DNA from 3 places in the Brevibacillus sp. MS2.2 genome. Region 3 is predicted to be linked to each of the others. Evidence: riboswitches for the same ligand, from Rfam matches in the RefSeq annotation. Region 3 holds a riboswitch; each other region holds the start of a gene.

Region 1 (10,304 bases), on a different contig from region 3:
CCCCGCCAAAATTCTTGGCGAAGCTTATCCATCCTTGTTTTTACCCCTGTTTTTGCAACGGCATCGAATACGTCTGTTCTTGGGTAGCTTTTTGTTTGAAAAACAGACATGCTGCCGCAAAAACAATGAGCAGTGATCCCATCAGCCAAAAGATCGTCCACGGCTCCCACACGTCCATCAACAGACCATTCACATTCGGAGCCAAAATACTGGCAACACCAAAATTGACGCCCGCGATAATTCCTGCGGTAGGAACCATCGATGCTGGTAAAATATCTGCCGAAAAAGCCAAGCCCAGCGAGTAAAAGGAACCGACTGCTGCTCCTGCTATGGCCAACAACAGCATCATCAGCCATACGTTTTCACCTGCAAACGGGAACAGGAAGAAGGCCAATCCCCCTACAAGGGCACACACGAGCATGACCTGCTTGCGTCCGATGCGGTCACTCAATGCCCCCAGCGGCATCTGCAAGATAATGCTTCCCACAACAAACGACGGAAGGATCAAGGAAACCCATTCAACGGACAAGCCGGTACGCAAGGCATAAACGGGAAAACTACCGTTGAGTGACGTCTCCATGAATCCGTACAAAAACGAAGGAATCAGCGCCAGCCAGGCAAGTCGCAAAACAAATGCATACTTGTTTTGCTTCTTTTCCGTTTGTTCAATCTGTGCAGGGAACTCATTTTTGATTCGGGATAATAATAAAAAGGCAATCAGATACAGAACGAGCAAGCCGCCAAAAGGTACCCAAATCCCCAAATGCAGCACGCTTAAGCCTAATGGACCAATACTAAAGCCCACGCCATATGCCAGCCCGTAAATGGAAAGATCGCGTCCACGATTCTCGGGAGCGGCAATCTTGGTCACCCACATCTGGCTGGCGTAATGTAAACCGCTATCGCCCACACCCATCAGTAAGCGTAGTACGAACCAGACCGCCAAATGGCTAAACATCGGGATGAGTGCTGTTGCGATTGTCACCAACAGCAACCCCCATAATATCGTGGATCGGTATCCAATCCGCCGCAGTGGGATTTCCAAAAATGGATTGACCATGACCATCCCAATATACAAGGCAGCGGCGTTGAGTCCGTTCATCACGGATGATACACCTTGTTTTTCCAATAATACCGTCAGCATCGGGATCGTCAAGCCTTGGCTTAACCCCGCAATACCAACAACCAAAATCAACACCCAAAAGGTGTAACGTGACTGTGACATGGTGTTGTTTCTCCTTCCTAGCTCCCTACTAAGCACTCTCTACGGAAGCACTCCCCTGTTGAAGCTGATACATTTTTTGATAAAGTCCATTTTGCGCCATGAGTTCATCATGTGTACCTCTCTCCATGATTTCTCCCCGGGACAAAACAAGAATCTGGTCGGCATGCTGAATCGTCGACAATCGATGTGCAATGATAAATGTCGTCCTACCTTTTGATAGTACATGCAACGCTTCCTGAATGGCTAGCTCTGTTTCGCTGTCAATGCTTGCCGTTGCTTCATCCAAGATCAGCATCGCAGGATCAGCAGCCAGTGCCCGAGCAAAAGAGATCAATTGGCGTTGGCCTGCGGATAGCGTCATGCCTCGCTCGACGACTGGTTCGTCATAACCACCCGGGAGCTTGGAAATGAATTCGTCAGCACGTACGGCTTTTGCAGCCCGCTTCACTTCTTCATCCGTAATCGTATCCTTGTACATACGAATATTGAATCCAATGCTTCCCGTAAACAAGAACGGGTCCTGCAAAACGAGTCCGACATGACTGCGCAATGAGTGCGTATCAATCTTTCTCATATCTTGGCCGTCGATCAAAATGCTCCCTTTCGTCACCGGATAGAACCCGAGCAGCAAATTCATCAAAGAGCTTTTTCCCGATCCGGTGTGTCCTACCAACGCAATCGTCTGACCAGGCTGCGCCGTAAAGGAGACGTTTTTCAAGACGTAATCGTCACCTTGATAAGCAAAAGATACGTTATCAAAAACAACCTCTCCACGCGGGCGCTCGATTTGTGCACCCGTTTCTTTCTTCTCCTTGGTCTCATCCATAATTTCGAAGACGCGCCCCGCCGAAATGGTCGCCTGCTGCATTTGTGACAACCGATTCATGATCATGTTGATTGGTTCGAAAAAACGTCCCATGTAATCAACAAAAGCAAAAAGCGCACCAAAGGAAATCGCGCTGTGGAAGGAGGTTGAGCCGTAATACCAGACGATCAGGGTCAAGGAAACTTTCCAGATCAAATCTACCGCTGGGCGCAAAAGCAAGGATTCCAGATTGATCTCTTTCATCCGCACCTTGAAGTAGTCTTCGTTTACATCAGCGAACTCCTTTTGTACACCCTTCTCCCGGCGAAAAGCCTGCACGATCGTCATGTTCTGGATCATTTCATTGATCGTTGTGTTCATATCACCGAGCTTCGCGCGAATCACCGCATAGTAGCGAGAACTGTACTTTTGATACACGTAGACTAGCAGTACGAGCACTGGCACAGTCAAAAAGCAGAAGAGGGCGAGCTCAGGCTGCAAGATGTAGAGTGCGATCAAGATTCCAATCAAATAAAGACCGTTTTGTACAAATGTGGCGAGTACACTTACATACAGCTCACGGATGGCTTCTGTATCATTGCTCACACGGGAGACGAGCGCACCTACTGGCGTTTTGTCAAAAAAGGCAACCGGGAGCTTTTGCAAATGGATAAACAGCTTCATCCGCATTTGCTGAATGATGCGCTGAGCGATCTTTTGCAGCCACAAAATCTGGACGTAATTGAATCCAGCAGAGAGCAAGATCAGTGCTCCATAACCTACGGACAGCCAGACAATGGGCAGGACATCCCCCTGATACATCGCTTTGACTTCCTCTGCGGTCAGCCGAATGCCTGTAGAGGTCATCTTTTGACCTGATTGATCCTTCGTTGTTACCTCGAAGCGCTCCCTGCCGTTTTCTGGCGCAATCGGAGTGAATTGCTTCTGCGTGTTTGGATTTACTTTGCCAGAAACCAAGTAATAGGTCGTGCCTTCTGTCAGCACGCTTACTTCCTTTTGCTTGATACTGTCCAAAGCAAGACCCATCTTTGCTGCAACATCTTCACGAATATAGTTCGTACCGTTCAGTGAGGCGACTTGCCCCGCTGCTTGTGGTGGCACTTCGTCCAGTTGATACCAAGGCTTTTGGATCGCCAGGATGTGATTATCAATCATGACCTTGGCTAAAAAAGGACCTGCCAACTCTGCACTCGTTCCCAGCAAGAGCAGAAACAACGCGCCTAGTATTTGCTTTTGAAATGGCCTGGCGTACTCGGTCAAACGCCCCCATACATTTTCTTTGCTCATGAAACGCCTTCCCCCTCTCTCAACCAGCCACATCCTGTTCCATCTGCTGACGACGGTACTGCTCTGCATACCAGCCGTTGCGCTGCATCAGCTCGTCATGTGTCCCCCGTTCGACGATCTGCCCCTCATCCAGTACGAGAATCAGTTGGGCATGCTGGACGGCAGACAGACGATGAGCGGTAATAATCGTCGTTTTATCCGCGCGTTCCTGTCTCAGATGACGAAGGATGCTCTCCTCAGTCCGGGCGTCCACAGCCGATAATGAATCATCGAGAATCAGGATTCCCGCATCCATCAAAAGAGCGCGTGCAATGGAAATGCGCTGTTTTTGCCCCCCGGAGAGGGTGACCCCCTTCTCTCCAACCATGGTTTGCAATCCATCTCTGAATTGCTCCAGATCTCTCTTCATCTCCGCAAGCTCCAACGCATGCATCACTTCCTCGGTCGTCGCTTGTGGTTTCCCGAATGCAACATTTTCGACAATCGTCCGTGAGAACAGCAGATGCTCCTGAGGCACGTAGCCGATTTTTTCCCGCAGCGTATCGAATGCGAGTCCTTCGATCGGGATGCCCCCGATAAACAAAGCTTGTTCCTTCATCTGATATTGATGCAATAAGGCACGACATAGCGTCGACTTGCCGCTTCCTGTCCGTCCGACAATCCCAAGCGTCTCTCCTTCACCCAAACGAAACGAGATGTCGGTGAGTGCCGGCTTGTCAGTGCCCGGATACGTAAAAGAAAAATGGCGTGCTTCTACAGTATTGGCGATTTGGCTCGTGACCGGATTCGCTGCCTCCGTCACATCTGGCTGCTCCACCATTAGTTCTGTGAAACGCTTGTGGGAAGCACCACCGCGTTGCAACACATTGACAAGCCAACCAAAGGCGAACATCGGCCAAATTAAAAGACCCAAGTATAAATTGAACGCAACCAAATCCCCTAAGGAGATGGCGCTGGTGAACACCAAATACGTCCCATAGCCCAGCCCGATCAAAAAGCTGAAGCCAATAATAATCGCGATCGTCGGCTCGAACAGGGCGTCGATCCGCGAAACGCTCACATTTCGCTCCAACGTTTTTTCACTGACCCGGCGATACGCCTCGATATCGGCCTTTTCCTGTACAAACGCTCTCAATACCCGAACGCCTGACACAGATTGTTGGACATGATCATTCATCTCTCCGAATGCTTCCTGCGCCAAGTAAAAGCGCTCATGCAGCAACCTTCCATAGTACGCCGTTGACCAAGCCAAAAACGGCATCGGGATCAGTGCCGCCAGCGTCAGCTTCCAATCAATCGCGGTCACCATGACGCCCAGCGTTAACACGGTCATGAACAGCGCATCGACAAGCGTAAGCACCCCTGTACTGGCCGTTTGTTCAATGGCAGGAATGTCGTTGGTAGCGACGGCCATCAGATCGCCACTGCGTTTGCGATGAAAAAACGACGGAGTCATTCTCGTCAAATGGGCAAACAGTCGCTCACGCAACGTCCTCTCCAGTATCAAAGCTCCTCCATTTAACAAATACCGCCAGAGAAACCGCAATCCATACAAGCTAACACCCAAAATGAGCAAGATGACCACTGTTTGCGTCAAGTCAGCGTCCGTCAGGGAACTGTTGCGAATCGAATCCACCGTGTCGCCAATTAATTTCGGCGGCCAAAGCATGAGCACATCGATAATAAACAGCACAGAGATCCCAATGACGTACCGTTTCCAATAGGCACGAAAAAACCAAGATAATTGCCGAAGTGTCTGCATATAAATCACCTCTATTTATTCAAACCTAACAGCACGACTAAAAAAGGGCTTGCGAATCACACGCAGCCCTCTTGATCTGTCTTCACCATCGTAATTTACAGAATTTTCATTGTCAATCGAAGCATACAGTTCGATCTAAGATTTTTTATCGGTTTTCCAGTCGAGCCATTCTTCTTTTAGCAGGCTGTAAGTGGCATGATCCACGTAATGATCGTAAAGGAATTCATTCCGGCGTAGTATCCCTTCCAGTTGAAACCCTAATCGTTCGGGGATCGATCTGCTCTTGAAGTTTTCCGTAGCAGCCTGAATCGTTACTTTTTCCAAATCCCACGACCCGAAGATCAATACGTCCAAGTAGGTCGCCACTGCTTCTGTCATCAGGCCCTTGCCCTGAAATTGCGCACCCAGCCAATAGCCAATGGACGTCTTTTTGTTAATCCAATCCACCGTATGTACACCGACTGTACCAGCCAGACGTCCTTGGTACCAAATACCGTAGTTGATGCCCCGATTATCGTTGTACTGGTTGATCGTCGCTTGGATGAATTGGCGCGAATCCTCTACCTTCTTCGTATAATTCAGCCACGGCAGCCATTCCATAAGACTCTCCCGGTTCGAATCCGTAAGCAAAAATAACTCCTCAGCATCAGCTAATTCTAATTGTTTCAAGTACGTATCTTCATTGATGGCTATCCGTTGAATCGGTTGCATACGAATCTCCCCTTTTCTTGGCTATTTTACTGGAAAACACCAAAATGAGCAAAAAGCGCCCGCCAGTAACAACAGGGCGAACGCTTAAAATAGTTCTTTTATTTTTTGCTATTGCCGATCTCTTCTGGCTTGAAAATGCCTGTCTCCGTAACGATTGCTGTAATGTACTTCGCAGGCGTTACATCGAACGCAGGATTGTACACCTTGATATCGTCTGGAGCCACCTGTTTGCCCAATCCATGGGTAATTTCCTCGGCTGGACGCTCTTCAATCGGAATATCTGCGCCTGTCGGTGTCTCCAGATCAACAGAGGACAAGGGAGCTGCCACGTAAAAAGGAATGCCGTGAGCTTTTGCCAATACCGCTACCCCATACGTACCGATCTTGTTGGCGACATCGCCATTCGCTGCTACGCGGTCTGTACCCACGATGACAGCCTCTACTTTCCCTTGGGACATTACCATCGCGGCCATGTTGTCGCAGATCAGCGTCACATCAATCCCTGCCTGCTGCAATTCAAATGCAGTAAGACGAGCGCCTTGCAGGACAGGACGGGTTTCGTCCGCGTACACCTTCAGGTTCCAGCCGCGTTCCTTTGCCAAATAAAAGGGAGCGGTAGCCGTACCGTACGCTGCTGTAGCCAATGCCCCTGGATTACAGTGCGTGAGAATTCCCATACCGTCATGCAACAGTGTGAGCAGATGTTCTCCGATGGTCTGGCATACTTCAGCGTCTTCCTTTTGAATCGCCAGTGCTTCATCAAGCACTGCCGCCTTCAACTCGGCAATCGACGCTCCGCTTTCTTTTTCAACACGAGCTTTGATGCGATCCAATGCCCAGAACAGATTCACGGCTGTCGGACGGGAAGAGCCCAGGTAGTCTGCCTGCTGGTTCAGTTCCTGCCAAAACTCGTCGTAGTTACTCGCTTCACTGCCACGAATCCCAAGGTAGAGTCCGTAAGCCGCCGCCATGCCAATCGCTGGTGCGCCACGCACTTCCAAACGACGGATGGAACCCCATACTTGCTCGGAGGTAGTCAAGTTCAAATAGATCGTTTCTACTGGCAGACGTGTCTGGTCAAGCAAGACCAATGCGTCATTCTCCCACTTAACAGGTGCCAATTGGGTGCTGGTTGTCATACTGTCGTTGCCTCCTGATAGTAACGTTCGGTCACAGTGCGTACGATGTCCGTGATATCTGTCGATTCGTCTATGCTGCCGCGACCGAGAATCAGCGCTTCTCCAATCGAGAGAGCCAGACGCTCTGCTTCTGCGCGAGTCTGGTCGTCTTCAATGGCATTCAGATCCGCTACACCTGCCAAGCCGATGACACGGCGCAAGATTTTGCATCCGGCATAGCCTGCTGTATCCTGAATCAAGCGCTTCACGTAGCTTTGCCACAGTCCCTCGACATGGGCACTGCGTTCTTTGGCGTGCTTGTGCCAGAGCTGAACGAATTGCGAAACGAATTCATTCCAGACATCCTCGACCGTTTCCAGTAAGTATTCGCGGTACGCTTCCCGTTCTCCTTGATCTTTTTGCAGACCGTGCTGTCCTGCGTAGTTGAGCAGCAGATTGGCTATAATCGCCCCAATGTCAAAACCGATTGGGCCGTAGTAAGCGAACTCCGGATCGATTGCCTTCAGGCTGTTTTCCGTGATGAAAATACTTCCGGTATGCAAGTCACCATGCAGCAGCGCTTCTGCGCGCGTAAGGAAATCGTATTTCAGCTTGGCGATTTCCAGCTTCAGCGGCCTGTTGTTCCAGATCGCCTCGACTTCCCGGCGAATCAACGGATTGAAGTCGTTGGTAGGCGCATTTTCATACGGATCAGTAAAAACCAGGTCTTCTGTGATTTTGCATAATTCTGGATTTATGAATGTTCCGACTAGCGCTTTTTTATCGTACGGATGCGCGCCCAGATCGGATGTAAAGAACAAGGTTTGCGCGAGAAAACGACCAATTTGCTTCGCAAATAGCGGGTACCGCTTTCCTTCGATCAGACCTTTGCGCATGATGATGTGGTCCCCGACGTTTTCCATGACAGTCAACGCAAGCTCCCCGTCGAAATGATACACCTGCGGCACCAAGTCTGGAACGTATTTGTGCTGAATGCGGAGTGCCTCGCTCTCGATACGAGCCCGATCAATCGTAAGCGGCCAAGATTCTCCCACGACGCGGGCAAAAGGCAGTGCTTGCTTGACAATGACGCTCTTACCGGTTGCCGGCTCCTGAATGTCAAAAACCAGATTAAGGTTGCCATCCCCAATTTCGCGACTGGTCAGATCGGCTCCTTCGCTAAAAAGACCCGGTATTCCTTTTACGTACTCCACTGCTTCCTGTTCAGTCAATGCGCGATATGCCATGATTCCAAAACTCCCCTCTACGTATTTTTCCTCTATCTCTACTTGTCTTGTTTGTGTCCCTGGAGCAATAAAAAGACCTCTTTTCCCGAAGAAAAGAGGTCGCTGTCGTCACGTGTAAGAACCGTGTTGATGTCCCCCTTATCTTCCAGACCACTTTTGTTTCTGCAGGAATTAGCACCGTGCATGTCGCCTGTCAATCAGTCGCTTCCTTGCGTCTGAATGGCGTCATGTCGGTTGCCGGGTATCATCGGGCCAGTCCCTCCACCTTCTCTGGATAAGGTATCCAAAACGTATTCGGTTTTTGATTTAGTTTGAATCATACAACCAACGCTTCCACGATGTCAACACCCTTTTGTGCAAAAATTCGCACCTTGCTATCAGTAGCTGTATTGTGTTCCCGATGCCGCAGGTCGCTCCCAATTCCACCAGTTTACCTTGCCTAGAAACGCTGCTGTTATCGACTTTTCGGACTTGAGCTTCAGTAGTTCTTTCGTAGGTCCGGTGAGGACGGCTCCGTAGATTCGAACTCCGTTTTGCTGCATGTAGTTATATCGCTCTGCTATCTGTAGATCTCTGCCAAAGAGTAAGGATTTTCCGATATCGCGAGCCAGGTCTTCTTGCTCTGACAAATACCTCATCTCCTCCAGATAGTTTGCGATTACCTTGTCCCCATCCCCTTTTTCATATGCACCACCGTAATCCATTTCTCGCTGGGCAAATCCCCATACTTCCCCGGAGCCAAACAGCACATCTCCGGCATCGCTTTCAGCTTGCTTGAGCTCTACTCCTGTATCTACCGCAAACCAAACTGTATCTTGTCCTGAAGAGTTAACATGGCGGGTAACCAGTTTATAGTACTCGTCATACGTCAAAAAGTGATCAAATGATATCGCAAGCTGCGAAACGGTACCCTCGGGCAGCTTCTCCATCGTCGTCCAGGCAGCCGAAGTGAGAGACATGGTATCCTCCGTTTCCCCCTCTGTCGGATAACGGAAAAACAGCTTTTGCTCTCTGACCCCGTCTGTCCATTGCGGCTTGGCATTCACGTTCCATAGCACATTCGTACTCTCAAATCGGCCCGCGTTCTTTTCTTCTCCCCCAACCCGCTCGCGTAGTTCCATGCTGATGTTTCCGTACAGCAATCCGACCTGTGAACCACTACTCCCCACTCTCACACCTGGTTGAGTAAAATTGACCATCGACTTCGCAACGTGAAACAGATCTTCATGCATCAGAGACCCAACCCAGCCATTCAGAATCAGCAACACAACTCCTGCCAAAAAGGGAAGCCCTATTGTGAATCCAGCGTTGTATAACCGATTTTTCCATTTCCCCCGGCGAACAATGGCACGCTGTTTTTCAGCGGACAGTGTTTCAGGCTGTTTTATTTTCACGTTGTCCTCTCTCGTTTCTTCCCCCAACAAAAGCCTCTCCAACCGCTGTGCGTATTCCTCGTCAGCGGCTATTTCCTCCTCGAATTGTTTCGAATCTTCTTCCGCCATTTCCCCACGCAAATAAGCAAGCAACCTTTGCTCGCGATGATTCTCATCCTTGTTCATCACCGGCTTTCCTCCCTCCACAACTGCCGCATCTTTTGTCGTCCCCGAAACAAGGAACGCTTGACGTCTGCCAGCTCGATTCCGAGTACCTCTGCCATTTCCGCGTAGGAAAACTGCATGGCAGACAACAAAATGACCTGTCTCTGCTTTTCCGGAAGTTGCTCCAAATAGTCATGGGCCACTTCCCACAGCTCCTTGTTCACGACATGCTCTGCCGGATCAACCACCGAATGATCACGTCGCTCTGGCAAGGCTTCCACAAACGCAAATCGTTGTTTCGTCTTCTTGCGATAACCGTCCACGAAAGCGTGATAGGCCACCTTGAACAGCCAGGGCCGTACTTTTTCCCCACGGTAGTCATCCAAGGAAGAGAAGGCGCGACAAAAGGTTTCCTGTGTCAGATCCTCTGCCAGTCTCTCATCTCGTGTCAGCCGGAAAAGATAGCGGTAAATATCGTTTACATGCAGCTGGTACACATCCTCCAGACCTACTTTCCCAAGCCGTTCACACCCCTTCCTCCCTTACCACGAAAGAATTGCCAAAAAGTTTCACCTTCGTCTTATTTTTCT
Region 2 (10,304 bases), on a different contig from region 3:
AGTTGATGAAGTCTTCAGCCAGTGCTTTGTTTTTCGAGCCTTTTACGATGTTAACCGTATTCATGACCGCATATCCACCGCTTGCAGGTTGTACGAAAACAGCTTCTGGAACAGCGGCCTTGATGTCTTTGAAGTACATTTCCATGATCGGTCCTACGCCGATTTCTTCTTGTCCAAACATATTCACGTATTCAGAGGTCTTATCGTAGAACTTCACTACACTTTGGTTGACTTCTTTCATTTTCGCGAAGGCTTGATCTTCGTTAAATTCCTTGTTGCCCGCTGTCTGGGAAGCACTGTCGAGAACCATCGGGCCAGTTGTGGACGTAATGCTTGGCAGTGTCAGCTTGCCCGCCAGCTCTGGATTCCACAGGTCTTTCCAATCCTTGATCTCGGTTTTCACGAGCTTTGGATTGTAGGCAATTCCGAATTGACCAATCGTGTAAGCTGGACCGTACTCCTCGCCCAGTGGTGCTTTGGCAATGTCGTAGATTTGATCCAGGTTCGGGATGCGGCTGCGGTCGATTTTTTCAAATGCGCCACTCTCAATCCCTTGCTGTGCATAGTAGTCAGAGAGGTAGATCAAGTCTACATCGGAGCTTCCTTGGCGAATTTTGTTCAGGCGCTCTGCATTGTTCCCGATTTCCAGCACGATTTTCACGTTATGTTCTTTTTCAAATGGCTCATATACTTCTTTGCGGAAAAAGTCTTCGGAGAAGCCCCATGTGGAGATGACCAGCTTTTGTGGCTCACCCTTGGCTTCGCCTCCAGCCCCTCCCGCTTGTGGTTGATCATTGCTGCCACAGCCAGCAAGAGCCAGTGACATCATTGAAAAAGACAGGATTCCAGCAAGTAATTTTTTCATCGTAATTCTCCTCCAGTTGGGTTCATTTGATGACAAAATATGGTGATACAATAAAAAGAAAAGTACCCTTGATTAGAACGTATCATTCTAAACAAGAGCACTTTTCTTCGTAAACAAAGAGAAGTGACACCCGTTTTTACGCAAAGTCTACGGTCTCCCCTTAAGATAGATCAAAAGAGAAAATCCGAACGATTGCGTCAGGTATTCAGTTCTGATTCAGCTAAAATAACATTCGTGATCGCCCACTGCGTAGGCGCATCATAGTCCCGCAGCACGGCTTCCAACGGCAATCCCATCTCTTCCTCCAGTCGTTCTCGCAGTTTCTTCTTATAAAGAAGAGACATCCGAAAATCGACTTCGAGCTTGAGAGCCGGCGCTTCTCCTTCCAATGCTTGTGAGCGCGGAGAGCGGCGATGCTTGGCTTGGAACGTAATCATCTGATTTTCAATCGTGACTCGGAGCAAAGTCGTTCCAAATCCGAACAACTCTTTTGCTATCTCATTATAGATGGCAGACAGCTTTTTTCTGGTTTCATTGGAGTCCACTAGAGTCATGTCATCACCTGCGATAGCTGGTATCGGGTTCATTCGCTCTCATTATACAAATGATTTTCGGATTCTTCAATAGAATATTCGTATTTAGATCAATTTCACATTTTTCCACCAAGTCATTCGTTTGCAAAAACAGTTGACACGTAAAAAATCAGTCGTTATAATCCAACTATCCAAATAAGAATTAACAACAATGTTTGGAATGATAATTTCATAGCACATTCTCTTATGAAGAGAGGTTGAGGGACTGGCCCTATGACACCTCGGCAACCTATCGCAAACGATACGGTGCCAAATCCAGCGGAATTTATTCCGACAGATAAGAGAGGTATTGTTGCCGTGTATTTACATACGCGCAGTCCCAGCCTCTTCTGTCGGAAGAGGCTTTTTTTATTACATCTTACATCCAGAGAAAAGGGGTATTTTCATGAAAAAGACTGGTCTACTGCTCACTACACTACTGCTCGCTGCATCGCTCGTAACGGCTTGCGGCGGTAAACAGGAAGCTACGCCTGCTAACGGCGGCACTGCTGCTGAACAAACCTCACTCAAAGTGGGCGTCACTGGCGGCCCGCACGAAGAGATTCTCAACAAAGTAAAGGAAGTCGCCAAAGGCAAAGGACTCGATGTCGAAGTCGTCGTTTTCAACGATTACGTACAGCCGAATCAAGCTCTCGATAAAGGAAATCTCGATGTTAACAGCTTCCAAACCATTCCGTTCTTGGCGAAGTTTAATCAAGATCACAAAACAAAGATCGTCGAGGTCGGAAAAACCGTGACGTACCCGATGGGCCTGTACTCCACCAAGCATAAAAAAGTCGAGGACATCCCGGCTGGCGGTGTTGTCGGCATCCAAAACGATCCGACCAACCGAGCACGCGCCCTCTTGCTCTATCAGGCTGCTGGCTTGATTAAGCTAAAGGATGGCGTGGGCGACAACGCAACACCACTGGATATCGTAGAAAATCCAAAAAATTTGCAATTCAAAGAGCTGGAGGCTGCTTTCCTGGCACGCTCGCTGAAAAATGTGGAGGTCGCTTCGATTAATACGAACTTCGCGATGGAAGCTGGGTACACCCCGAAAAAAGATGCGATCTTCGCTGAGACTGCTGACTCTCCATACGTGAACATCTTGGCAGTCAATGAAACCAATAAGGACAACCCCGCTGTCAAAAAGCTGGTGGACATCTACCGTTCGGAAGAAGTGAAAAAATTCATCGACGAACGTTTTGAAGGAGCTGTACTGCCGTCCTGGTAAGATCGACGCCAGGAACATCAAGAACAACAAGGAGAACTCGTTATGATACAGCTAACCGATATTCATAAGTCGTATCAAGTAGGAAACAAGCAGGTAGAAGCATTGAAGGGCGTATCCTTGCAGGTGGAAAAAGGGCAGATTTACGGGGTTATCGGTTTTAGCGGAGCGGGAAAAAGTACCCTGCTCCGTACCATCAACCTGTTGGAGAAGCCGACTAGCGGTTCTGTGATCGTCAATGGCCAGAACATGCTGACCCTCAAGGAAAAAGAGCTGCGACAAGCTCGCAAAAAGATCGGGATTATTTTTCAGCACTTCAACCTGCTCTCTTCCTATAATGTCTTTGACAATGTGGCGGAAATCTTGCGGATGAATCGCGTCCCCAAAGATGTCATTAAGCGCAAGGTAGAAGACCTTCTCGGCTTGGTTGGCTTGTCTGATAAAGCACATGCTTATCCTTCTCAGCTATCCGGTGGACAAAAGCAACGGGTGGGGATCGCTCGTGCGCTTGCGACTGATCCGGAAATCCTGCTCTGTGACGAAGCAACTTCCGCTCTCGACCCGCAGACAACTGAATCGATTCTGGAGCTGTTGCTCGACATCAATCGAAAGTTTAACCTGACCATCGTGCTCATTACCCATGAAATGCAGGTCATCAAAAAAATCTGCGATCAGGTAGCCATCATGGAAAATGGCGTCGTCATCGAGCAAGGCTCTGTTTTGGATGTTTTCAGCAATCCGCAAGAGCAAACGACCCGTAATTTTATCAAAACGGTTTTTGACGATCAGGTACCACAGGAGATTTTGTCCAAGATAAAAGAAACCGGACCCGTTTCCAAAATTGTTCGCGTTGCCTTTCGCGGGGATGCTGCTCTCGATCCTGTTCTGGGAACACTGTCTGCACGTTTTCCGATTAGCACCAATTTATTGTACGGCTCGATTACAACCATAAAAGGTACGGCGCTCGGCATTTTGCTTTTGCACATTTCTGGTGAAGACCAGGCCATTCAGGATGGCATTCGCTTCTTGCGCGAATCCGTCTACCGCGTAGATATTGTGTCACCAGAGGAGGTGCGGAGCTAATGGAGCGTTTGATTGAAATGATTCCGGTATTCGGGCAATCGCTGCAAGAAACTGTCATCATGGTTGGGTTTTCGTTGTTCATTGCGACACTGATCGGGATTCCGCTCGGGATTTTGTTGGTCATCACACAGGCGAACCACCTTTTCCCGAACAAAATCATCTATCACACCCTGAATACGATCATCAACATTGTGCGTTCGCTGCCTTTTATTATCCTGATGGTTGCGATCATTCCATTTACGGAGTTGATTGTGGGCACTTCGATTGGGATTGAAGGAGCAATTGTGCCGCTCATTGTCTATACTGCGCCTTACATCTCACGCCTGATGGAAACGGCCCTGCATGACGTAGATCGTGGCGTTATCGAAGCGTATCAGGCAATGGGTGCATCCCGGACGCAGATTATTTTTCGCATCATGCTACGTGAAGCAAGGCCTGGCATCGTCCTCTGCCTGACGATCGCGACCATCGGTTTGATTGGTGCTACTGCAATGGCCGGAGCAGTCGGTGCCGGCGGACTGGGCGATCTCGCCTTGCGCTACGGCTACCAGCAATGGGACATCGAAGTCATGATCATTACTGTCGTTATCCTCGTAGTCCTGGTCCAGCTCATTCAATCATTAGGCAACTGGGCAGCCCGAAAACTGAAAAAGAGCGCGTAAATCGAAGAACCCCTGACGAGATCGCTTGTCAGGGGCTTTTTTGTAGGTATTTAGACCGATCGTCACTGAAAGTTCGTTGGAATTTCGCTCAATATTCATGTAGACTTATATATACAAGTCATTTAAATGAGAGGGGCTACTCAAATAACATGAAAAAACTCATCATGATGTTGGTTGCCGTAATGCTCGTACTCGCTCCAGCCGGAGGATTCATTGATCACGCCGACGCGAAAGGCTATAAGTCCGGGAAAAAATCCTTCAACTCTAATACGGCTCCTACGAACACGCAAACGCCTAACAAAGCCGATTCGAATGTAAATGCTTCAACAAATAAAGGTACAACCACAACTCCTGCTGCTACAGCAAGCAAAAGCGGCGGATTCATGAAAGGTCTCATGATTGGTGGTCTGGCTGGTTTGCTGTTCGGAACCCTGTTCGCTGACATGGGTATCCTGGGCTCCATCCTTGGCTTCATGATCAACCTGATGGCGATCCTCGCTGTGATTATCCTGATCCGCAAAGTGATCGTCTACTTCAAAACCAAGCGTGAGAAAGAGCAGGAACTGAACGCATGGAAAAGATAACATTTTCCGAACAAGATATCATTAATGCGATCTGTATTCACGCAGCTTACAAAAAGCAGTTGAAGCCGCAAGACATCTCCGTCGAGCTGATGTGGGACGAAGAATACGGCTTTTCTGCTGAAGTACACTGGATGGATCGCCAACAAGTCTTCATCGAGATGAATATGATTGAAGCGATTCGCTACTACCTGGAGACCCAGATGCAGCGCAACCCTTATTCCGCCGGTATCGAGCTGATATTGGACGACGAACAAGGGATCATCGCTCATATCACCTACTAAAACTGGATCATCATTTGTTAACCCAAGGCCAATTTGTTCACGCATGTGAGCAGGTTGGCTTTTTACATATTGAATTTGACCTCGTTCCGTTATATACTTTACCTTAGTGAAAATGATTATCATTACTACATTTCTTATACAGGTACATACTTTGTTTAAAAAGGAGTTGGCCCATTGTGGAGCGCCTATACACGCAAAAGCTGGACATCGGATACGGTGAGCTTTCCATTGTCAAAGACTTGAACATCAGTATTCCTTCTGGAAAAATCACTGCCCTGGTCGGTGCAAATGGTTCTGGTAAATCGACGATCCTCAAAACTCTCGCTCGGATTATGAAACCAACCGGCGGACAAGTATTTTTGGACGGTAAATCGATCCATCAGCAATCGACCAAGGAAGTCGCCAAGCAACTGGCGATTTTGCCGCAAAACCCAACCGCACCCGATGGCTTGACCGTGTCTGAGCTCGTTACCTATGGCCGCTTCCCCCATCAAAAAGGCTTCGGCTCCTTGACTAAGGAAGACAAAGAGATCGTAAACTGGGCTATCTCCATGACCGGCATGGCAGATTTCCATGATCGTCCGGTTGACCAGCTATCCGGCGGTCAGCGCCAGCGCGCCTGGATTGCGATGGCTCTGGCGCAAGGAACAGACATCCTGTTCCTTGATGAGCCTACAACCTTCCTGGATATGGCTCACCAACTGGAGGTTCTCAAGCTGCTGCAAAAGCTGAATGACGAAGAGAATCGTACGATCGTCATGGTCGTCCACGATTTGAACCACGCAACCCGTTATGCACAGCACATGGTAGCCATCTCTCGCGGTACCGTTGTCGCTGAGGGAAGCCCTGCTGAGGTCATGACACCTGAGATGCTGCGCAAGGTATTCAACATCGAAGCAGACATCCTGATTGATCCTCGCACGGGTGTACCGCTCTGCCTCCCTTATGAGCTGTCTCATGCTTTGGATCAAAAGCAACCAAACGAAAACGCGACCCAACCTGTTTACTCGGAAGAGCGCAAGCTGGTTGGAGCCAGATAATTGTTAGATTCCGCTACAAAAAGCCGGTTTTCACCACGTTTTACGGTGTAACCGGCTTTTTGCTATCCCTACTGTCTATCTCTCTTTGTTACACGGGCTTAGAAAACCTTACAGTTAGTCACAACTCCGACATACATATACCCTGTATATGTATGCTAGTGTTTGTTTGCAAGAAAAATATCCCATTTCAAAGGAGAGATCATCATGAAGGTTGCAATCTTGCTTTTCGATGGCATCACCGCATTAGATGCAATTGGTCCATACGATGTATTCGCCGCTACGCTGAAATGTGAAGTGAAGTTTGTCGCTAAGAAAAAAGGGTTAATCAAGCTTGACTCCCATATGGGTTATTTACACGCCGATTACAGTTTTGCTGAGGTTACTTCCGCTGATATTCTTGTTGTTCCCGGTTGCAGTCCGCCCAATTATAAAACCCCTATGAATGACGAAGAAACTCTACAGTGGATTCGCGAAATACATGAAACAACGAAATGGACTACGTCTGTTTGCAATGGCTCTCTGATCTTGAGTGCCGCAGGCTTGTTACATGGTGCCGTAGCCACCACTCATTGGGGGTCCTTCGAGCTGCTCCAATCTCTCGGAACCACTCCAACAGAGGAAAGAGTCGTTCGTCAGGGCAAAATCGTTACAGCGGCCGGTGTTTCCTCTGGTATCGACATGGCCCTCCAATTAGTTGCATGGGAATTGGGAGAAGATATGAGTAAAGGAGTTCAGTTGATTTTGGAATACGATCCCCAGCCACCGTTCGACTCTGGTTCACCAAAGAAAGCACCCGCTTTATTGGTAGAACAAATAAGAGGGATGTTACAGGAGTTTGCAAAACGGGAGCCCCGGGTGTAAATCAGTACGTTCTAAAAAATGAAAAGGCGACAGCCCAGGGATATCTTAATCCCCTCGGCTGTCGCCACTTCTTTTTCTAGCCTCTTACCACTTAACTTCTTTCAGAACTTCATCTGCCATGCTGCCAGTGGAAACCAATCCACCACCGGAGAGATACCAGTAGTTCGCATCGAGATAAATGATGTTGCCATTTTTAAATGCTTTGGTGTTTTTGATCAGGTCGTTTTCGATCGTTTGTTTTGCAGAAGCAGAAGCGTCTTGGTTCTTGTTCACAACACCGCGGTCTACAACAAACAGGTAGTCCGGATCTTTTTCAACGATGTATTCGGAGGATACGCTTTGACCATGTCCTTCGACTTTAATGTCTTTATCTACAGGAGTGATACCCAACTCCTTGTGAATAATGCCAAAACGAGATCCAGGACCATACGCGCTCAGCTTACCTTCGTTCACCAATACGATCAATGCATTTTTACCGCTAGCTGTTGCTTTTTCATTCACTTGCTTGATAGACGCATCAATTTTTGCCAGCTCTTCGTCTACTTGTGCTTCTTTCCCGAAGATGGTACCCAATGTTTTCATGTTCTCTTTGAAGGATTCCATGTAATTCTCGTTGTCTACACCCATGAAGATGGTTGGAGCGATTTTGTTCAGCTCTTCATATGCAGGCTGTTGACGACCGGAGATGAAGATCACATCTGGCTTCATTGCGTTGATTTTCTCAAAGTCTGGTTCTTTCAAACCACCAACGTTTGTGTACTTTGCATCTTTGAACTTTTCCAGGTACGGAGGAATGTTGGAAGACTGAGCAACACCTGCTACTTCGATACCCAATTTATCCAAGGAATCCAGGACACCGTAGTCAAAAGAAACAACGGTTTTTGGATTCTTTTTCAGTTTTGCTTCACCCAATTTATGCTTGATTGTAATTTCTTCGGATGTTTGTGCAGCTTCAGGTGCTTTTGTCGCATCTGTCGCTGGAGTTGAAGGTGCAGCATTATTGGAGCCGCATGCAGCTGTGAATACAGCCATCAGTACTGCCATAAACAGCATGAGTAGTTTTTTGTTCACTTCTCTCACCTCTATATAGAATTTAAAAGTATATAAAATTATTGATAGCTTGCTGATGAAACCCCCTTGCAGGCCATCAAAATTTTAACGATAGGAAGATGGTTCTTACGCGAAATAGACGCATATTTTGTTCTCGTCAATGTCTTCAATCTGGATATCCATGTCATAGACATCTTTTAGCGTAGGTCGCGTAATGATCTCGTCTGTGGTCCCTTCTTTTACGACCTTGCCGTCCTTGAGAGCGACAATATAGTCCGAATAGACAGAGGCAAAGTTGATGTCATGAATAACGATGACAACCGTTTTACCCATTTCGTCTACCAGTCGTCGCAGTACCTTCATAATCTGAACGGAATGCTTCATATCCAAATTGTTAAGCGGCTCATCCAGAAGGACGTAGTCTGTATTTTGAGCGACGACCATAGCGATGTACGCACGCTGGCGTTGACCACCACTCAACTGGTCGAGATACTTGTGCTGAATGTCCGTAAGTTCCAAATAACGGATGGCATCATCCACATGCTTCCAATCCTCTTTTGTCAAATTCCCCTGTGAATACGGGAAGCGACCAAAGCTGACCAGCTCGCGAATCGTCAACCGCACCGTAATGTGGTTTGATTGCTTGAGAATCGATATTTTCTTGGCCAGCTCACTGCTCTTTACCTGGCCAATCTCCTGACCCTCGATGTAAACCTCACCTTGGTCCTTTTTCAAAAGACGACTAATCATGGACAGCAGGGTGCTCTTTCCGGCCCCATTGGGTCCGATAAAGGACGTGATTTTTCCCTTGGCAATTTTCACAGAGACGTCTTCCACGACATATTTGCTACCATACTGTTTTGAGACATTCCGGACTTCTATCACGCTTTATTCTCCTTTAACAGAAGATAGATGAAGTAAACCCCACCAATAAAGTTGACAATGACACTGAGTGTTGTAGAAAACGTGAATACGTGCTTCACAATCAACAAACCGCCAACTAGAGCAATCACACTGATTAATGCCGAGCCTGCCAGCAAATATTTATGCTGATAGGTTTTCATAAACTGATGGGCGAGATTCGCAACCAACAGTCCGAGGAAGGTAATCGGTCCGACCAAAGCTGTCGCAATGGAGACAAGAATCGCAATCACGATGAGGAATCGCTTGATGACAAAATCATAGGGAATCCCCAGATTGATCGCCTGATCCCGCCCGAGCGATAATACATCCAGATACTTGATGTAACGCCAGAAGTAAATCGCAATCACGATGACCAACACATAGCTTGTAATCAACAAATCCGTTTTTACATTATTAAAGCTGGCGAACATCTTGTCTTGTACAATCAAAAACTCGTTCGGATCGATTAACACCTGCATAAACGTGGACAAGCTGCTGAACAACGTCCCCAGAATCAATCCGATTAATAACAGGAAGTAAATGTTTTGCCCTTCTCGTCTAAACAAAAATTTGTAGAGTAAGCCCGCAAAGAGCACCATGATTCCCGTCGAGATAAGAAAGTTAACATTGTTGTTCATCAAGGTGAAGTGTGTGGAACCAAAAACAAAGATCACAAACGTCTGGATGAACATATAGAGCGAATCGAGTCCGATGATGCTAGGCGTCAAGATTCGGTTGTTCGTAATTGTCTGGAAAACCATCGTGGAAAAGGCGATGATGCATCCGGTTAAAATAATGGCGAGAATTTCCTTCGCCCGCCGAGGAAGGATATAGTCCCAGTTGCCGCCGGCGTTAATCGTCATGAATATGGCTATTAAAGCAATGGCCACAATCGACAGGGCACCTATCTTAGCTTTCATTGTTCATATGCCTTTCTTCTCATGAGTAAGTACACGAAGATCGCGCTGCCTATGACCCCAACCATCAAGCCGATAGAAATCTCGTACGGATAGATGATAAGGCGTCCCAGGATATCACAAGCGAGTACAAAAACCGCACCAAGCAAAGCGGTATGACCCAAGCTTTTCTTCAGGTTATCCCCCAGGTACAACGTAACCAGATTGGGAATGATCAGTCCCAAAAACGGGATCGCCCCTACCGTGAGAATA
Region 3 (10,304 bases):
GCTCGATCATGGTCATGATTTTGCCATCTTTCATGATCGCGAAGGATGGGGAAGACGGAGCATAGCCTTCGAAATACTCACGAGCTTTTGCTGTCGCTTCCTTGTCTTGACCTGCGAATACAGTGAAGATGTTATCCGGCTTTGTAGCGTGATTCAAGGAATGTACAACTGCTGGACGAGCGAGTCCTGCTGCGCAGCCACAAACCGAGTTCACGACAACAAGTGTCAGGCCTTTTGCATTTGGCAGTGCTTGCTCTACTTCTTCAGCAGTGCGAAGCTCTTGAAAACCGTTGCGAGTCAACTCATCGCGCATCGGTTGAATTACTTGGCTCATATATGCTTCATAAGACATCATTGGGCAACCTCTCCTTTGTATCACGTGTTCAACTTACTTATATTATACCCCGACTGCGCCTTCCCGAGAAAGCAGGAGCTACACTTCCATCAAAATGGTAAGAATCATTGGGTTGCGGCCTGTCTTTTCGTAAATGAACGGCTTGATCACTTCATTAATCTGTGACTTCAGCTCAGACCATTCCTTGATTTTCTTATCCAACGCTTCTTGCAGACGCCCACGAACGAGCTGTGTCGCTTCCTGAATCAAGGATTCCGAACCGCGTACGTATACGAAGCCGCGGCTCACGATATCTGGGCCCGTCAAAATTTTGAAGTTTTTCATATCCAGGCTGACAACCACGACCATCAAGCCATCCTCTGCCAAATGCTTGCGATCTCGCAGAACGATATTGCCGACGTCGCCGATACCACTGCCATCAATGAGGACAATCCCTGCTTGTACTTTGCTGAGCCACGCTTTTTCGCGGTTGCAGTTCAGCACTTCGCCGTTGTCCATAATAAAGATGTTGCTCTCCTCGATCCCAACCTGTTGGGCCAGCTTGGAGTGAGTCTTGAGCATCCGGTATTCCCCGTGGATCGGGATGAAATATTTCGGACGAATGAAGTTGAGCATGAGCTTCAACTCTTCGCTACTGCCATGACCCGATGCGTGAATATCAAATTCATGACTCAATACTACGTTGGCACCTGCACGGTACAGCTTGTCTATCGTGCGGCTTACGTTGATCGTATTTCCTGGAATCGGAGATGCAGAAATGATCACTGTATCTTCCGGATAAATGGACACAGTGCGATGCGAACCGGATGCAATTCGGGTCAACGCTGCCATCGGCTCACCTTGACTGCCTGTGCAAATAATCAGCACTTGGTTGTCTGCGTAGTTGTCGATGTGCTTAATATCAATCAGCATGCCCTCTGGCATCTGAATGTAGCCCAACTCTTGGCCAATCAAGAAAACCTTTTCCATACTGCGGCCAATAACCGCCACTTTGCGATTGCACTGCTCAGCAGCATCTACCACCTGTTGCAAGCGATGTACGTTGGAAGCAAAGGTAGCCAGAATGATGCGTCCACGTGCTTTGCGTACCACATCGAGAATCCCTTCTCCTACCGATCTCTCTGACATCGTAAATCCAGGACGCTCACTGTTCGTACTATCGGACAAAAGCGCCAAAACGTCACCGCTCGCACCAAAGCGTGCAATTTTTCCGTACTCCGTTGTTTGTCCGACTGGTGTCATGTCAAACTTGAAGTCACCTGTGTGAATGACCATTCCCTCTGGTGTATGAAGCACAATTCCCAAAGAATCTGGAATACTGTGGTTCGTCCGGAAAAATGTCGCCTTCAGCTTCGCAAAAGGAATTTCCGTATCTTCCGAAATCGGAATCAGCTTCACTTCGTTCTGCAAACGGTGCTCTTCCAGCTTCGCCTTGACCAAGCCCAGGGTCAGACGACCACCGTAAATCGGCACCTTGATTTGTCGTAAAATATAAGGAATCGCACCAATGTGATCCTCATGTCCGTGCGTTAATAATAGTGCTTTGATCTTGTGCTGGTTGTCCACTAAATAGGAAACATCCGGGATAACCAGATCAATACCGAACATTTCATTCTCGGGGAATTTCACCCCGCAGTCAATGATGATGATTTCGTCCTCATACTCGACGCAGTACATATTTTTTCCGATCTCGCCGAGGCCGCCCATCGCGAAAATCTTAACGTCGCTCAAACTCTTTCCTCCTAACATCGTCGTGCATGATTATGGGAATCCGAACCAAGCATGCCATTCTTATTATATCACAACGTAAGACGTTCGTTTCACCCAGTCTTGTCTATTCCACACATTCATCTTCGGTCAATAATTGAATACTGATACTCCAAATCGGCAACTCGTTCATCGGTAACGACACTGGCTCTCGCCCAGAAGTCGTGCTTTGCATAAGAATCGCCCGTCCATACCTCCGTAATTTCTCCTGAAGAGAGTTTTAGTGGTACGGCTTCGACTTCTTTTAATACGGTGCCGCTTTTGTTTTGTACTCGCAGTTTCAAATCAATCTCCAACGGCTGATCTGATTGATTCCGTACCAGGATCAGACTTGTATACGGATACCCGGCACAATTTTTGGTACAGTCTTGTCTGCTGTATACGAGGGCGAGATCAATAGGCTTCTCGTTGTCCATCTTTGCCTCTTTCCACCGGTCTTTTGCTTTTTGTACGACGGTGACGTACTCCGCTTTTTTCAAAAAGGGGCCCATCCCTAAAAAGGCAGCAGCAAAAAAGCTAAACATACCAAAGGCTGTGCATAAAAAAACGAGGTTCATTTTCCAAAACTGTTTTCTCATCGTGATCAAAAAGACAATATACATCAGGATACAAACAAACACCAACAGGATACAAAAGTATAAAAATAACTCCAAGTCGGACTCCGTGGGTAACACCGGAATACCATACTTCATTTGCCAATGTACATTCGCGGCGAAGCAGCCTCCGTAAATCAATACGGCTGAAGCAATCGTGAGTCCCCATTTTTTCCAAAAAGGAGGCTTTTGGAAAATGGCGGCAAGAACCCCCACCAAAACAGGAACGCCAAATAAGGGGATGAGCAAGTAATGCATCGAAAACCTCCCGCACTTCATTGTCATTATTTTCTACGAATGATATTCCGAAAAGTCTTCAAAATACATGGAAAACCATTTCAAAAAGGAGAGGGATCAGCAAGTGCAAACCGCTCGTCGCTTATTTCGCCATCGGAACATGATGCCCCTTCTCTCCACCTTACTTTTCCTGCTCCTCTTTCAGCCGTTCCCTGCCTATGCCCAGCCTCCCTATGCAAAATGGGGCAGGCTCGCGATGCAGGAAACGATGAAGCGATATCCAAACGCTCAAATTGTGGACTACCTGCATGTCGGACGAAAACCAAAAACGCCCACCACGTCGGAAGAGACGTTTAAGCTCTTGCTTCAAGAAGGCAATCGCAGGTGGGCGTTACTCATTCATATTGAATTCGTGAATCAGACAGAAGATGTCGTAAACATCTCCTATGAGGAGACTCACTAGTCAGCGAGCTGTTCCATCTCTTTCATCATGACTTCCATATCCATGTCGGCTGCCATCCCGTACGCGCGGCGCATGTTTCCATCTCCATCAACAAGGAACATGCGAGCCGTATGAGCATAAGATCCATCTGGCTGCTTCATGACCATCAGACCAAAGTCCTTCGTCACTTTTTCTACAGCCTGAGCGTCCCCGCGCAGGAACTTCCAGCCACTCTGATCTGCCTTGAACTTGGCTGCATACTCCTGCAAGACTTCCGGCGTATCATTATCAGGGTCAAAGGAGATAGAGATAAATTCTACTTTGTCTCCGAACAGTCCCTTTTCCTTCAACTGATCTTGCAGCTTGGCCATGTTGTACGTAGTCGCCGGACAAATATCCGGGCACTTGGTAAACATAAACTCCACCAGCCGTACCTTGCCAGCACTTTGATTAAACGTATAGGTTGTTCCGTCACTGTTGTCCAAGGTGAAGTCCGCGATGGGCTTCAACACTTCGATCTTCTCTTCTGTCATGTACTTATAACCAAATACTCCGACGATAGCCAAAAGGATAATACCAGCTAACACAGGAAACCAATGTTTTTTTATCGCAGATTCCTGCTGCAATTGTGTTCCTTCACTCACGGGTTGCTTCCTCCCTGCTTGTCCCATGCGAGATGCCTCCTGTTTACACACGGGAGGCATTCACACTGTTTCTATCTCTTCTTACTGTTCCACTTCACCTGGCCATGCGAGCATGCCGCCAACCATATTCGCCACGTCATATCCTTGTTCACTCAAATACGCTGTAGCATTATGGCTTCTGGCACCACTACGGCAAACCATCACAATCGGAATGTTCTTATCCAGCTCATCGATACGGTGCGGCAAAAAGCCGAGTGGGATCAGCTTTGCCTCTTTAATGTGACCTGCATTCCACTCATCGACTTCACGTACATCAATGACTTGCAGTTCCTCTTTGGCTTCCAGCTTTTCCAACAGCTCTTGTGGTGTCATTTCCTTTACTCCATGGCTCATCGCTATTTATCCTCCTATATGTACGATCAGATCAGTTGTAACCACCTCCATGATATCACACGCTTTTTTACTTTTCTAACGCGAAGAGCACTTGGCTTCACTATGCATCCATGCTCCCTATTTTCTACCATTATCTCCTATTTCACTGCGGCAGTAGCATCACGGGATGTGAACAGCTTGAGGCAAAAGCGTTACAAATTAATGGCATGAGTGAAAGCCTTCCATACACATATACACAAAAACCTCCCTGATAACTTACGATTATGCGTTGACAGCGAGGTTTTATTTTCATACAATTACGACAACAACTTTTCTCATCAAGAGCGGTGGAGGGACAGGCCCTACGAAACCCGGCAACCAGCAGACTAGCTGCATGGTGCTAATTCCTGCAGAATCCAGTGATTCTGAGAGATGAACACAAGCCCGTGCATGATCGGAGCCTTCTTCTTCTCAGGAGAATGCTCCGTTTTTTATTAGCCGATTTCCCATAGTAAAAGGAGAGATGGACATGTCCGATCAACAACAATGGAAGCCAGAAACACTTGCGGTCCACGGTGGGCAGGAGGTTGACCCTGTAACAGGCTCACGTGCTGTTCCGATCTATCAGACGACCTCCTATGTTTTCCGTGATACGGAGCATGCAGCCAATCTGTTTGGCTTAAAAGAGTTTGGGAACATCTATACACGTATCATGAATCCGACCCAGGATGTGTTTGAAAAGCGTGTTGCCCTGCTCGAAGGCGGAGTTGGTGCACTCGCGACTGCATCCGGGCAGGCTGCTATTACATTCGCCATCTTAAATATTGCGCATGCAGGAGACGAGATCGTCGCTTCCAGCAGCCTCTACGGCGGTACCTACAATCTGTTCGCCCACACTCTTCCCCGCCTCGGTATCAAGGTTCATTTTGCTGATCAATCCAATCCGGAAAATTTCCGTACCTATATCAATGAAAAGACAAAAGCCGTGTTTTGCGAGACGATTGGCAATCCGCGCATTGATGTCGCTGATATCGAGGCCATCGCCCATATTGCCCACGAAAATGGCGTACCTTTGATCGTGGACAACACCTTCGCGACTCCAATTTTATGCCGTCCTTTTGAGCACGGGGCCGATATTGTCGTGCACTCCACCACCAAATTCATCGGCGGACACGGAACAGCAATTGGCGGTATCATCATAGACTCTGGAAAATTCGACTGGAACAACGGAAAATTCCCAGGTCTGACTACACCTGACCCAAGCTACCATGGAGTTGTCTATACAGAGGCAGTCGGTCCACTCGCCTATATTATCAAGGCGCGCGTCCAGCTCCAGCGCGATATCGGAGCGGCAGTCGCCCCGATCAATTCCTTCTTGTTCCTGCAAGGATTAGAAACCCTGCATCTGCGCATCGAGCGACATAGCCAGAACGCCCTGGCAGTAGCCCAATTCCTCGCCAATCACTCTGCCGTAGAGTGGGTGAGTTATCCGGGGCTGGAGTCTGACTCCCAGCATGAATTGGCACAAAAATATTTGCCAAAAGGTGCTGGCGCGATCCTGACCTTTGGAATTCGTGGTGGCGTTGAGGCAGGAAAAACATTGATCGAATCAGTGAAGCTGTTCTCCCATCTCGCAAATGTCGGGGACTCCAAGTCACTCATCATTCATCCAGCTAGCACAACGCATCAGCAGATGACGGAAGAAGAGCAAGCAGCAGCCGGAGTGACTCCGGGACTTATTCGCCTCTCAGTCGGCACAGAATCGATCGACGATATCCTCTCTGATCTGGAGCAAGCACTGCAGCGTGCGTTTCAATTATCTACGGTAGGTTAACCATACTTTTAGAAGAAGGAAGAACCATGATCTCTTTGGATAGAGATTTGTGATTCTTCTTTTCTTTTTCTATTTTCATTCGAAAAATATTGAATTTCAAATTCGTTATTTATAAAATACATAATTATGTACAAATTTTGGAAGGATGATCACATGAAAATTTTGAACATTGGCAGTGAACGAACGACCTATCGGGTTGAGATCTCGTATTCTCCTTTATTCGAAGCTGCCTTGGGAATCGCTGCCGCTACCTACGATCAATTGCATCACACGATGGAACACCCTCCTGCCTACTGGCGTCAACTGTTGGACGAGCTATCACCCTCTGTACAGCAAGAGGTTGACTATGCGAGGGAACACAACACGTGGAAGACGCTTTTGCAACTGCTCGATCTTTGTCCTTTCGCTGATCTGGATTCATTTCTCTCGTACGTCAGAGAGCTCTCAACAGAACAGCTCCGATACGAGGCCCTCCCTTATCTAGGTGAAAATATGCAGGAAGCACGGCGGAAGGCTGCACAAGGAAGCACGGATGAATGCGCCGCTTTGCAGGAAGCGTGCCGCGCGCATCTCTTTTTTGAATCGTATATCGGACATATTACTTCCGTTGATGCAGAAGAGCTTCGGAGTCATATTCTCCGATTGATGGAAGGCTGGTATACCACGCATATCAAGCCACGTGAGGAAGAGATCGTTCGTATGCTAGAACGGGATTGGTCGCAAAAGCAAAGCAAGCTAGGAAAGCTCAATCCGGAAGCCTTGGTGGAGTATGCGACGGGATCGAGCTACCTCCCAGAACCTGCGGTGACACGCGTATTGCTGATTCCACAAGCGATTTATCGCCCGTGGACCGTACAGGCCGATGCTGTCGGGACGAAAATTTTTTATTACCCTGTTGCCGACGAAAATTTGCACGATGCTGTAGACCCTAATCAGCCACCCCCTTCACTGGTGCAAGCCTTAAAAGCACTCGGAGATGAGCACAGACTGCGCATGGTCAAAATGCTGGCGGAAAAGGACCTGAGCCTGCAAGAGATAACAGATCAACTCTCCATGGCAAAATCGACAGTGCACCATCACCTGTCCATGCTGCGGTCTGCTCATCTCGTTGAAACAGCAGGCTCCCGTTACAGACTCCGCCGTCATACCCTGGACAAGCTCCCCCTGATGTGGGATGAATTCCTAGACAGGAGCACCCCATGAGCCAAACCGCGGTCCAAGCCTCTGTCTGGCAGCAGCGTTCTTATCGTTGGATTCTTTTCGGTCAGCTCATTTCAGAACTCGGCGCCTCACTCGGTACCCTCGCCAATAGCTGGTTAATCTATCAGGCAACAGGCTCACAAGGTGCGGTCGGACAGATGTGGCTGCTGTATTTCTTGCCGTCGCTCGCTATTCAGTTGGTAGCCGGACCGTACATCGACCGATTCGACAAGAAGCGTGTCATGATTTTTTCTCAATGGATGCGAGCTGCTGCGTTTTGTTTGTCCTTTGCGGTCATTACTTCCGGGACAGAATCGCTCTGGCCACTGTATTTCACTGCCTTGATCAACGGTCTCGTTCAACCGCTGTATGTGCCAGCCAGCCAGTCGCTCCTCCCTGCTCTGGTCAAAAGAGAGCAGCTCCTCCAAGCCAATGCCTATTTGGATAGTGTCCTGCGAGTTGCCTTGATTACAGGTCCTCCTTTGGCTGGGATTCTCGTGGCGAATATCGGCGGTGAGTCCGTACTCGCATTGGTCGCGATCAGCTATGCACTCAGCGGTTTCTTTCTGGTTCTTTGTCCAATTGCCCCAGCCGATACCGCCAACAAGAAGCAATCGTGGTTCGTTATGTTTAAGGCTGGTCTTGCGATTTTTTGGCAGAAGCCCCTTTTGCTCTGGCTTGGCCTGTACTCGGCTCTCGTCCAATTTGCTGTCGGAGTCACACTCGTACTAAACCTGCCTTTTGTATCCGGCGAGCTGCAAGGCACCTCGTTTCATGTAGGCTTGTTTTTGGCTGGTTATCCGTTGGGCTATTTCTTCGGCTCCTTGCTCGTGCCACGCTTACATAGCAGCCTTGGACAGCCCCTGATTATGTTGGGATCGCTGGTATTAGGTGGCTTAAGCTTTGTTGCACTAGGCTTTACCCATGACCTCTGGCTTGCAATCACCATCGAACTACTGGCTGGTCTGTTTGCCCCTTTTTTCCAGGTACATAGCACAAGCCTGTATCAGCTTCACGTTCCTTCCGAGCTAATGGGGCGTGTATTGTCTGTCCGACTGCTCATTGTGCGTGCAACGATGCCCGTCGGTATTTGGCTTGGCGGACAGTTGAGCGATCAGGTAGGGATTCGCCCCCTTTACATCTCTGTCGGTGCCCTCATCGTGCTCTCCGCGCTGGCGGGAATATTATTTCGAAAATTTGTAACTAACAGGATATTCCATATATAATAAAAACCGTAAGACTCCTAAATTTTGAATGGGAAAAGGAGAATTTTCATGACTCATCCGACATTGGATAAGCTTCAGCATGCTATCAGCAGCGTCATCGTGGGCAAAGAAAGTCAGATCCGCCTATTGGTAACGGCCTTGCTCGCCCGTGGTCACGTATTGCTGGAGGATTTGCCCGGAATGGGAAAAACCGTGCTTGCCAAAACATTGGCGCAAGCGATTGGCGGCTCTTACAACCGCCTGCAATTTACTGCGGATCTACTGCCATCTGATGTCGTCGGTCTTCACGTATTCAATCAACGAACAAGTGAATTCGAACTACGCAAGGGACCTGTTTTTGCGGATGTCTTGCTCGCAGATGAAATAAACCGGGCCACTCCCAGGACTCAATCCGGTTTGCTGGAATGCATGGAGGAACGCCAGGTTACCATCGAAGGCGTCACCTTGCCACTCCCATCAACCATGCTGGTCATTGCCACCCAAAATCCGATTGAATCGGAAGGAACCTATCCGCTGCCAGAAGCACAGTTGGACCGCTTTCTTTTCAAGCTGTCTCTTGGCTACGGTACGCGAGAGGATGCCAAAGAAATTTTGCGGAGATTCCGCAGCAGCTCCCCATTAGAGGCCGTCGATCCGGTCATCACCGTCGAGCAAATTGCGGCTCTGCAACGCGAGGTCACGACCGTTCATGTCAGTCAACCGGTGGAAGACTATGTCATCGATCTGACGGAAGCGACTCGCCAGCATCGCTCGGTTGAGGTGGGCATCAGTCCGCGCGCCATGCTCGCCCTGTTGCGATCCGCCCAGGCTTACGCGTACGTTTCTGGTCGTACTTATGTCTTGCCGGATGATGTGAAAGTAGTGTTCCCAAGTCTGGCAGTTCACCGCATCCGCCTCTCTATGGAAGCAGAGCTGCATGTGACAGAGCAGGAAGTCGTGGAGCAAATCTTGACCAGCGTCCCCGCTCCCGTCGAAGAAAGCGTGTAGCGCTATGATCACCAAGCAAACCTTTCACATAATCGGTTTTGTCTTGCTACTCTTTGCGGTTTTTTCCGGTCACTGGTTTTTCTTTCTGTTTGGGGGCTTTTTCTTTTTTCTACCCGCTGCTCAAGACTGGTGGGTCAAATCCATGTCCAAATGGGTGTCACTCGAATGGTCCAGTGATCAAACGCGCGTCCTGTCAGGGACACCCGTGCACGTTACAGTTCGCTTGCACAATCGTTCGTGGCTGCCTTTGCCTGTTACCTGGCTTCGCTTCACACTGCCAGAGCATGTCTCGGTGGAAGGCGCAGACGAAGTGCGAATCCTCAATCATCGGACCAGCGTTCGCCTGCGGTTTGATCTGCCGATGCGACAAAGTGCTACACGCTCCTTAATTTTCATCCCGAACAAGCGAGGCACAGTCTGGCTGACGGATGTCCAATCCGAAACATTGCCGTTATTGGGCGAGGAGCCTACCGCTTTGACATTGTCGATTTCCTTTTCCTTGCTGGTCTATCCGTTGCCTTTTGCTCTTTCTCCCGTCGTGCTCGCTGAAACGGAACCGGACGGGAATCGGCTATCTCGTCAGCGCCAGCAGGACGATGTCACGTTTCAGCGTGGCGTTCGGTCGTACATGCCAGGCGACCGTTTCA

The links. Region 3 has a riboswitch for S-adenosylmethionine ahead of HP568_RS12735 (homocysteine synthase). Riboswitches for the same ligand answer to the same signal wherever they lie in the genome.
Region 1: it holds a riboswitch for S-adenosylmethionine, as region 3 does, so the genes downstream of both, mtnK (S-methyl-5-thioribose kinase) here and HP568_RS12735 (homocysteine synthase) in region 3, are expected to answer to the same signal.
Region 2: it holds a riboswitch for S-adenosylmethionine, as region 3 does, so the genes downstream of both, HP568_RS01435 (MetQ/NlpA family ABC transporter substrate-binding protein) here and HP568_RS12735 (homocysteine synthase) in region 3, are expected to answer to the same signal.

What each region holds. Positions count from the first base shown of each region.
Region 1 is NZ_JABSUZ010000010.1:48,111-58,414, forward strand. It holds gene HP568_RS11585 (MFS transporter) at 41-1,225, opposite strand; gene HP568_RS11590 (ABC transporter ATP-binding protein) at 1,254-3,338, opposite strand; gene HP568_RS11595 (ABC transporter ATP-binding protein) at 3,358-5,100, opposite strand; gene HP568_RS11600 (GNAT family N-acetyltransferase) at 5,236-5,811, opposite strand; gene mtnA (S-methyl-5-thioribose-1-phosphate isomerase) at 5,910-6,950, opposite strand; gene mtnK (S-methyl-5-thioribose kinase) at 6,947-8,176, opposite strand; SAM riboswitch class I at 8,312-8,457, opposite strand; gene HP568_RS11615 (anti-sigma factor) at 8,554-9,735, opposite strand; gene HP568_RS11620 (sigma-70 family RNA polymerase sigma factor) at 9,735-10,211, opposite strand.
Region 2 is NZ_JABSUZ010000001.1:330,591-340,894, forward strand. It holds gene HP568_RS01425 (ABC transporter substrate-binding protein) at 1-865, opposite strand, end outside; gene HP568_RS01430 (Na-translocating system protein MpsC family protein) at 1,063-1,419, opposite strand; SAM riboswitch class I at 1,640-1,742, shown strand; gene HP568_RS01435 (MetQ/NlpA family ABC transporter substrate-binding protein) at 1,844-2,674, shown strand; gene HP568_RS01440 (methionine ABC transporter ATP-binding protein) at 2,717-3,754, shown strand; gene HP568_RS01445 (methionine ABC transporter permease) at 3,754-4,416, shown strand; gene HP568_RS01450 (hypothetical protein) at 4,566-5,000, shown strand; gene HP568_RS01455 (YxcD family protein) at 4,988-5,281, shown strand; gene HP568_RS01460 (ABC transporter ATP-binding protein) at 5,458-6,321, shown strand; gene HP568_RS01465 (DJ-1/PfpI family protein) at 6,526-7,182, shown strand; gene HP568_RS01470 (siderophore ABC transporter substrate-binding protein) at 7,267-8,253, opposite strand; gene HP568_RS01475 (iron ABC transporter ATP-binding protein) at 8,359-9,117, opposite strand; gene HP568_RS01480 (iron chelate uptake ABC transporter family permease subunit) at 9,114-10,055, opposite strand; gene HP568_RS01485 (ABC transporter permease) at 10,052-10,304, opposite strand, start outside.
Region 3 is NZ_JABSUZ010000011.1:95,593-105,896, reverse strand. It holds gene HP568_RS12765 (BrxA/BrxB family bacilliredoxin) at 1-355, opposite strand, end outside; gene rnjA (ribonuclease J1) at 434-2,104, opposite strand; gene HP568_RS12755 (hypothetical protein) at 2,203-2,973, opposite strand; gene HP568_RS12750 (YqzG/YhdC family protein) at 3,041-3,415, shown strand; gene HP568_RS12745 (SCO family protein) at 3,412-4,038, opposite strand; gene HP568_RS12740 (rhodanese-like domain-containing protein) at 4,120-4,431, opposite strand; SAM riboswitch class I at 4,743-4,849, shown strand; gene HP568_RS12735 (homocysteine synthase) at 4,940-6,244, shown strand; gene HP568_RS12730 (ArsR/SmtB family transcription factor) at 6,398-7,447, shown strand; gene HP568_RS12725 (MFS transporter) at 7,444-8,670, shown strand; gene HP568_RS12720 (AAA family ATPase) at 8,719-9,657, shown strand; gene HP568_RS12715 (DUF58 domain-containing protein) at 9,662-10,304, shown strand, end outside.